DNA from 4 places in the Caulobacter sp. DWR1-3-2b1 genome. Region 2 is predicted to be linked to each of the others. Evidence: predicted binding sites of a transcription regulator. Region 2 holds the regulator's gene; each other region holds the start of a gene.

Region 1 (2,185 bases), on a different contig from region 2:
CAGGTCGTCGTCGGGCGACTGGATCAGGCGCAGATAGGCATGGGCGTCGCGGATCTCGGCCCGCTCGAAGAAGCGCGGGCCGCCGACCACCTTGTAGGGGATCTGCAGCATCACGAAGCGCTCTTCGAAAGCGCGCATCTGGAAGCTGGCCCGGACCAATATCGCCATATGGCTATATTTTCGGCCGGCCCGCTTAGCCTTCTCGATCTCGTCGGCGACCATTCGGCTCTCGGCCTCGCCGTCCCAGACGCCGCTGACCTTGACCTTTTCGCCGCCCATGGCCTCGGTCCACAGGGTCTTGCCCAGGCGGTCCTTGTTGGCGGTGATCAGGCCCGAGGCGGCGGCCAGGATGTGCTCGGTCGAGCGATAATTGCGCTCCAGCCGGACCACCTTGGCGCCTGGAAAGTCACGCTCGAACCGCAGGATGTTATCGACCTCGGCCCCGCGCCAGCCATAGATCGACTGGTCGTCGTCGCCAACGCAGCACACGTTCTGACGGCCCTGGGCCAGCAGGCGCAGCCACAGATACTGGGCGATGTTGGTGTCTTGGTACTCGTCGACCAGCACATATTTGAACCGGGTCTGGTAGTCGGTCAGCACATCGGGATGGCTGGTGAAGATGGTGATGTTGTGCAGCAGCAGGTCGCCGAAATCGCAGGCGTTCAGGATGCGCAGCCGCTCCTGGTACTGACGGTAAAGGGTGACGCCCTTGCCCGCAGCGAACTCGGACCCTTCGGCAGGCGGCACGCGCTCGGGCGTCCAGCCCTTGTTCTTCCAGTTGTCGATCATCCCCGCCAGGATCTTGGGCGTCCAGCGCTTGGCGTCGATGTTCTCGGCCTCGATCAACTGCTTGAGCAGGCGTTCCTGATCGTCATTGTCGATGATGGTGTAGCTGGACTTCAGGCCGACAAGCTCGGCGTGGCGGCGCAGGATCTGGGCGGCCACCGAGTGGAAGGTGCCGAGCCACCGCAGGCCTTCGGCCTCGGCGCCGATGATGTGAGTGATCCGCTCGCGCATCTCGCGGGCGGCCTTGTTGGTGAAGGTCACGGCCAACAGTTCCCAAGGGCGGGCGCGGCCGATCGACAGGATGTGAGCCAGGCGCGTGGTCAGCACCCGCGTCTTGCCGGTGCCGGCGCCGGCCAGGACCAGCACGGGTCCTTCCGTCGTCTCGACGGCCGCGCGCTGCTCGGGGTTCAGTCCGTCGAGATAGCTTGCTTGCCCATGGGGGTCGCCGCCGCCCGGGCCGCGGGGGCGGGCCAGATCGGAGATGCGCGGAGAGGAGAGGTCGCCATGATGAGGGGGCGAGTCGGGGCCAGAAGACATGGAACATATGTAGCACGAACGGTGGCCGGCTTAAGCCCCCCGGCAGCGATTACGGAACCGTCAGCGTTGAACGTCGTTGATCCGACACATCAATAAGGGAGGCCTACATGGCCGAGGGTTCGAGCAATAGCAGCGGCAACAGCGGTGGCGGCAACAGCGCCCTGGCGTTCATCGTCGGCGGTCTGGTGGTGATCGTCGCGATCATCGCCTTCTTTGTCTATTCCGGCGGAATGACCCAGAAGAAGTCGGTCGATGTCAACATCTCGGCTTCTGCGCCCAAGCTTCCGGACGCGCCAAAGCCGCCGGGCAACTAGGCTCGAGGATGAAACACGCGCATTCGCATCACGACGGATCGGGCGGCTGGCTGGCCGGTCTGATCGTACTTGTCGTGGTGGTGACGCTGTTGGTGGCCTGGCGTCTGGGCGGGACGGTGAGCGTTCCGTCCGAGCTTCAGTTCCGGACGCCGTCCGCACCGTCGCGGTCTATGCCAAACCCTCAGCCGTCGCCGTTGCCGACCTCGCCGCGACCCGGCTGATCGGCGCCGGCGCGTCGAAGGGCGAAGACCCTGCAAGCCGAGGCGAGTGGCCGCTCGCCTCGGCCGGTGTCGATCTGCTGGATCAGGGCTGCAAGGCTCATTGCCTCGGCCTGCGCCGCCCGATCGAGGGCGGTCCAGAACTCTGGCTCAAGCGCCAGGGACGTGGCGTGGCCCGCCAGATTTACCGAGCGCTTCTTTAGACTGCCCATGCCTGGTCAAATGCCCCTTGATTAAAGGTGACGCAATGTCATCTTCGACAGGTCCGCCGGAGCATGCCTCATGAACGCCGCCACACAAGCGCTTGATCGATCTGCTGCTTCAAGAGCC
Region 2 (2,185 bases):
CGCTGCTGGCCTAGCCTGCCCTTTTGCGGGCTTGCAGCCGACGCGCTTAATAGGCGCCTGCCGGACCGCCCTCTTGGCCGGCGCGCGCCACAGGGGCGCGCGTCGGTTGGAGATCAGGCGATTAGTGGGTTTTAGCGGCGGCGGCGGCAGCCGCCTCGGCCTTGCGTCCCGCCGTCGCAGCACCTTCAGCGGTCGCGTCGGCGGCCTTGTCGGCAGCTGCAGCGGTATTGGCGGCGCCGGTGGCGACCGCGTCGCCCGTCTTGTCGGCGGCGATGGCAGTGTTATTGGCCGCGTCGTTGGCGGCCGACGCTGTGGCGGCGCCAGCGTGATCGGCGGCGGCGGCGGTTTCGCTTTCGGTCTTCGGCGAGCAGGCGACCGCGGCTGATGCGATGGCGGCAACGGCGACGAGGGTGAGTAGACGCATGGGAAATGCTCCTGAGTTGACCGCCGCCAAGTCGACGGAAGCTCAACCGGAAACACAATTCTCCAGTTGAGGTTCCAAACAGCCCATCCCGTCATCTCGAGGATCGGGACGGACATGAAGCGACGCGCGATCCGCCAGGAGGCTCCGTACGCTGCAGTCGCTGTCAGCGACCATCACCGGAGAGGGAATCTCGCGACAACCTCAAAGGCCGATTCGACGAGCGAGGGCCTGATTGGCACTATCCACGCCAGCAAATGCTCGACCTGTGACGCCGCAAGCGCGTCAACTTGACATTAAGGAAGAACACCTAGAGAACATTCACAAGGTTTGCGGTTTGTTCCGCGTCTTCATCGAGGTCGAGATGCTCACGCGCAAGCAGCACGAGCTGCTGATGTTCATCCACGAACGCATCAAGGAGAGCGGCGTATCGCCGTCGTTCGACGAGATGAAGGAGGCGCTGGATCTCGCGTCGAAGTCCGGCATCCACCGGCTGATCACGGCGCTGGAAGAGCGCGGCTTCATCCGTCGTCTGGCCCACCGGGCCCGGGCGCTGGAAGTGGTGAAGCTGCCGCAACAGGCGACCACGGCCGCGCCGCCCAAGGGACGCGGCACGTTCAAGCCACAGGTTGTTGAAGGCGGCGGCGTTCCACCTGCGACGAGCAGCGGCTCGGCGCCGACGGCGGCCAATGACAGCCGCGAATTGCCGATGCTGGGCAAGATCGCCGCCGGTACGCCCATCGACGCCATCCAGCACGAACGCGAGCGCCTGCCAGTGCCAGAGTCGATGCTCGGCAGCGGGGAGCATTACGTACTCGAGGTTTCCGGAGACTCGATGATTGAGGCCGGAATCCTCGACGGCGACTACGTCATCATCAAGAAAGGCGACACCGCAAATTCCGGCGAGATCGTTGTAGCCTTGGTGGGCGAAGAAGCCACACTCAAGCGCCTGCGCAAGAAGGGCGGCTCGATCGCTCTGGAGGCGGCAAACCCGAAGTACGAGACGCGCATCTTCGGTCCGGATCAGGTCGAGGTGCAGGGCAAGCTGGTGGGGCTGATCCGGCGGTATCACTAGCGCCGCGGCGACTTTTCCGAAATCGAAGGCCGTCCCGGCGATGTCGGGGCGGCCTTTTTCAATTTCAAACCTTATCATCCCGGCCGAAGCGAAGCGGAGAGTCGGGACCGCAGCAAGCTCATGGACTTGCTGCGGTCCCGTGTAGCCTCTGCGAGGCTTCCGGGATGACAAGAATAGATAGGGAGCGGGCTCCGGAGCCTCTACTCCTTCGCGATCCGCGCCAAGTGCCCCAGGATCTTCTCCGCCGCATCGAGCCGCTGAGCCGGGGTGTCCCACTCGCCCTTGATCACCACCTTCTGATCCGGACGGATCTTCCAGATCAGACCGTTCTTGGCGACGTACTGCATCAGGCCCAGCGGATTGGCGTAAGTATCGTTGCGGAAGCTGGCCACGGCGCCCTTGGGTCCCACATCGATCTTGGCCACATTGGCCTCGCGGCACAGGCCCTTGATGGCGACGACCTTGAGCAGGCTATCGGTCTCGGGCGGCAGCGGGCCGAAGCGGTCGATCAGTTCGGCGGCCAGGGCTTCGCGGTCGGCCGACTTCTCAGCCTCGGACAGGCGGCGATAGAGCGACAAGCGCACATTGAGGTCCGGCACATATTCGTCCGGGATCATCACGGCCGCGCCAGTATTGATCTGCGGCGACCAGCCTCGGTCCTCCAGCAAAGCCTCCGCGCCCTGGCGCTG
Region 3 (2,185 bases), on a different contig from region 2:
CAGGGGGTGTCGGACTGGTAGCGGCCCAGTTCCTCGCGAACCCAGCTGCTATCGGTTTCGCGCCAGCGGCGTTCGAGGTTGGGCAGCACGCCCTCGAAGGGCTTGGCGACCTCGTACTTCCGGGCGTTGTCGTCATAGACGAACTTGATCTTCTCGCCCTTCGACCCGAACAGCACGATGTCGCGGGCGCTGTCGGCCAGCTTGTGCCAGGGCTCGTCCATCGAGAAGCCGTAGTGGCGGGCCAGGGCCTGCAGGGTCTGGGTATAGAGCGGCGAGGGACCCTTGGCCCAGGGCGCGACGGCGCCCTTGTGCAGGCTCTTGTCCTTGTCGGGGATCACCATGTCGGCGTCGAAGGCCAGCTTCGCGCCCAGGCCGTCGCAGGCCGGACAGGCGCCCGCCGGATTGTTGAACGAGAACAGCCGCGGCTCGATCTCGGCAATGGTGAAGCCACTGACCGGGCAGGCGAAGCGTTCCGAGAACAGCAGCCGCTTGGGCTCATTCTCGCCCTCGTCGATCGTCGCCCATTCGGCCACGGCCAGACCGTCGGCCAAGCGCAGGGCCTGTTCGATGGAGTCGGCCAGCCGCTGCTCCATGTCGGGCTTGGTGACGATGCGGTCCACGACCACGTCGATGTCGTGCTTGAACTTCTTGTCGAGGGCCGGGGCGTCCTCGATGGGGTAGTATTCGCCGTCGATCTTCAGCCGCTGGAAGCCGGCCTTCTGCCACTCGGCGATCTCCTTCTTGTACTCGCCCTTGCGGTCGCGAACGACGGGGGCCAGCAGGTAGAGACGCGTGCCTTCGGGCAGGACGGTGATCTTGTCGACCATCTGGCTGACGGTCTGGCTCTCGATGGGCAGGCCAGTGGCGGGCGAATAGGGAATGCCGACCCGCGCCCACAGCAGGCGCATATAGTCGTGGATCTCGGTGACCGTGCCGACGGTCGAGCGCGGATTGCGCGAGGTGGTCTTCTGCTCGATGGAGATGGCCGGCGACAGACCCTCGATCAGGTCGACGTCCGGCTTGCTCATCAGCTCCAGGAACTGGCGCGCATAGGCCGACAGCGACTCCACATAGCGGCGCTGGCCTTCGGCATAGATCGTGTCGAACGCCAGCGAGCTCTTGCCCGAGCCCGACAGGCCGGTGAGCACCACCAGTTCGCCGCGCGGGATATCGACGCTGACGTTCTTCAGATTGTGCTCGCGGGCGCCGCGAACGCGGATGAAGTTCAGTTGTTCGGCCATGTTTTCCGGAACGCAGAGAGCCGCCAGGAGGGTGCAGCGCGGCGGCTATATGTAGGGCTCGACGCGGGAATTAACACAAGAACAGGATGCGAACAAATGTCGCGGCGTGAAAGCGCCGTCATCTGCTGACAGTAGATGTCAGCAGATGACGCGCGGTCTTAGTTTCCGACCCTTAACCGCCTTTGAAAGCGCCATCTTCAGCTGTGTCTGGCTTAGTGGCTCCAGCAAAGGAGTATGCGATGAGCAAGGCGGCCAAGCCGGCGAAAGCGGGCAAGACGAGCGAAAAACAGGCGCAGGGCAAGCAGGCGATCCGCGACGCCCATAGTCTGAAGCCGCGCAACCCGGTTGTCGATTTCATGGTGTTCATCGGCGGGGTGAGCTCGCTGGTCTATGTGTTCAATACCATCGCGCCGAACTAGACGCGTTCCGGCCTAGCTTGCCGAACGCTGCTTGTCAGCGTAAATCGGCAACCTTCGATCCATGATGGAGGCTCCCATGATCAGCGCAACGGAAGACCTGTTCGTCCTTCCCGTTCCCCTGACCGTGAGCTTCGATGTCTGCCTTCATCACACTGGAATCCGTCGCCGCCGCTACGCCTGACGGCCGCCGCCTCTTCGAAAACCTGACCCTTTCCATCGGGGCCGAGCGCGCCGGCCTCGTCGGCCGCAATGGCGTGGGCAAGTCGAGCCTGCTGGCCATCATGGCTGGCGAGCGCGCGCCCGCCGCCGGGACGGTGGGGCGCGCCGGTTCGGTCGCTATGCTGGACCAGACGCCGGACCTTTCGACCGACGGCCGGCTGGTCTCGCTGCTCGGCGTCGCGACCGGCTGGGACCGCCTGTCTCGGATCGAGGCCGGGGAGGGCGACGAGACCGACCTCTCCGAAGCCGACTGGGACCTGCCGGGTCGCATCGCTCAGGCCCTCGGCGATGTCGGTCTGCCCGACC
Region 4 (2,185 bases), on a different contig from region 2:
CAGCAAGCGCGGCAGGCCAGCAACGGCCGCGCCGCCCGGTCCGCCGTGCAGATAGATCACCGGTGGCAGGCCCGCCTTGGGCGCCGAGGCCCGCACGATGGCCACGGCAATGCTGATCCGACGGCTCCTCGTCTGCCCCCTCGCCTCGTCAACGATCAGGTTCCCGCAGTCGACCTTCTGGCTAACGGCCGAATAGTCGCCAACGCATGCGGCCGGCTTAAACTCCGGCGCGGCGGCGCACGCGCTTCCACCCACGACTAAAAGAGTCAGCGCGCCGGCGGCAGCGATCCAGGATGATGGCGACATGGCGATTCCGAAACGAGCGAAGCTGAGACAGAAGCGGCGAGCGGTCGTTAAACCGCTCGCCGGAAACGTAGCCGATCTGGCTCGAACCTAGAACGGGATCTCGTCGTCCAGGTCCGCCGAAAAGCTTTCGCGGGGACCGCTGGGCTGGCTGCGCGGCGCTCCGCCGCCATAACCGCCGCCGCCGCCGCCGCTCGCATAGCCGTCATCGCCGCCACCCGAGGACGCGCCGGCGCCGTCGCCGCGCCCGCCCAGCATGGTCAGTTCACCGCGGAACTTCTGCAGCACGATCTCGGTGGAGTACTTTTCGGCGCCGGTATTATCGGTCCATTTGCGGGTCTGGATGGCGCCCTCGATATAGACCGTGGAGCCCTTGCGCAGATATTGCTCGGCGACCTTGACCAGATTGTCGTTGAAGATCACGACCCGGTGCCACTCGGTCTTTTCCTTGCGCTCGCCCGACGTGCGGTCGCGCCAGCTTTCCGAAGTGGCGATGCGCAGATTGGCGACGCGGTCACCGGAACCCAGGCTGCGGATTTCGGGATCGGCCCCGAGGTTGCCCACCAGAATGACCTTGTTGACGCTGCCCGCCATCGCTTCGACCTTGTTCACGCCCGGCGACCCATGCGCCGGAATCTGAGGAAGACGTTAACGGAGCGCCAAGGTCAACGCAATTTTGTTCTCAATACGTTCCTGTGGACGGGAGGCAATTAGAATCGAACGGCGTTATTGCGCGGGAACCTGGCGGATCGCACCTGGCACCGCCAGCCTGCCGTCACCCGTGCGAACCAGCGACATGAAGCGCGCTCCATCATAGCTCTGGCCCAGATAGATCCCTTGCTTCTCAACGAAGATGAAGCTGCCCTGATACGAGCCCGTCAGGGAGCGGTTGGGACTGCCCATGCGCAAGAAGCGAATGCGCATGCCTTCGAGCGTCGCCGCGCATTGCTCCATCGACGGGACATTGCGCTCCACGGGATTGAACCGCAGCGTCTTGTCCTTGTTGGTCGCGACATGGAAGCAGACACCCTTTTCGAAGGGCGCCTTGATCTGCTTTTCACAAGCCGACAGCGCCAGGCCCGCAGCGGCGACGGAGACGGCGATCAGGATCGGACGGCGCATGGCGGTACTCGTCTCAGCCGGCGGCCGGGATCGAGCAGTTCGGTCCCTGGTCGATCACGGGGTGGAAGGAACGATTGTCGAACGAAGCTTCAACGCGGCCCGGAACCAGCCGCAGGGTTTCCTCGGCCCAGCGGCCATAGGTGGCGCCGCCCGGCCGCTCGCAACGACCGGCGAATAGCGTCTGAACGCAAGCGTTCAGGGTGATGTCACCCGGCAGACGACGCCATTCAGCGCCTGAATAGCGCCAGCAGGCCGCTAGCGGCGTGCTCGACGCGCTCGTGGCCGGCGATGGCGCAGGTCCGGGTGTCACGGTCGAGGGTGGCGGAGCGTAAACGGTCGGAGGCGGCAGAGGCGTCAGCACCATGCCGGCCTGATCGGCGGCGGCCAAGGCGCCCGTTTCGTCGACGCCGACATCCAGTGCGCCCGTGGCGACGCCGTTCTTTTTGGCGCATTCGGCCAGGGTAGTCTCACCGACAAACTGTCCGCTCACGAAGCAGCGCAGCGGGCGCGCCGGGTCCAGCTTGGTGTCGTCGGCCCGTCCAGTCTCGACGATCAGGCCTGCGCGCGAGGCTGGAGGCGGTTCTGTCGGCTTGTCCTTGCCGCCCAGCAGGACGATGGCGATGCCGAGGCCAGCCAGGAGCGCCAGCGCGGCGCCGCCCACCAGAACGATGCGTCGGTCTTTCAGAGGTTCCATGAACACTGGCTACGACGCGAAGATGGCGCTTTCAAGCTTCACGGCCCCTGTCAGAACGACTATCCG

Evidence for each region. The regulator LexA, encoded in region 2, represses DNA repair genes until DNA is damaged. The targets are predictions, from matches to a motif close to ATGTTCNCNANNTGTTCT.
Region 1: the regulator LexA is predicted to act here: its motif matches at 1,324-1,341, upstream of ACP69S_RS06640 (ATP-dependent helicase).
Region 3: the regulator LexA is predicted to act here: its motif matches at 1,320-1,337, upstream of uvrA (excinuclease ABC subunit UvrA).
Region 4: the regulator LexA is predicted to act here: its motif matches at 980-997, upstream of ssb (single-stranded DNA-binding protein).

What each region holds. Positions count from the first base shown of each region.
Region 1 covers NZ_JAFCSZ010000005.1:32,684-34,868, reverse strand. Annotated here, with positions in the region: gene ACP69S_RS06640 (ATP-dependent helicase) at 1-1,323, opposite strand, end outside; gene ACP69S_RS06635 (hypothetical protein) at 1,431-1,637, shown strand; gene ACP69S_RS06630 (ribbon-helix-helix domain-containing protein) at 1,819-2,067, opposite strand.
Region 2 covers NZ_JAFCSZ010000010.1:48,841-51,025, forward strand. Annotated here, with positions in the region: gene trpC (indole-3-glycerol phosphate synthase TrpC) at 1-14, shown strand, start outside; gene ACP69S_RS11310 (hypothetical protein) at 122-424, opposite strand; gene lexA (transcriptional repressor LexA) at 786-1,496, shown strand; gene mfd (transcription-repair coupling factor) at 1,697-2,185, opposite strand, start outside.
Region 3 covers NZ_JAFCSZ010000012.1:38,044-40,228, forward strand. Annotated here, with positions in the region: gene uvrA (excinuclease ABC subunit UvrA) at 1-1,241, opposite strand, end outside; gene ACP69S_RS12540 (hypothetical protein) at 1,481-1,660, shown strand; gene ACP69S_RS12545 (ABC-F family ATP-binding cassette domain-containing protein) at 1,795-2,185, shown strand, end outside.
Region 4 covers NZ_JAFCSZ010000019.1:71,334-73,518, forward strand. Annotated here, with positions in the region: gene ACP69S_RS15775 (alpha/beta hydrolase) at 1-306, opposite strand, end outside; gene ssb (single-stranded DNA-binding protein) at 394-897, opposite strand; gene ACP69S_RS15785 (hypothetical protein) at 1,030-1,425, opposite strand; gene ACP69S_RS15790 (hypothetical protein) at 1,439-2,119, opposite strand; gene ACP69S_RS15795 (hypothetical protein) at 2,179-2,185, opposite strand, start outside.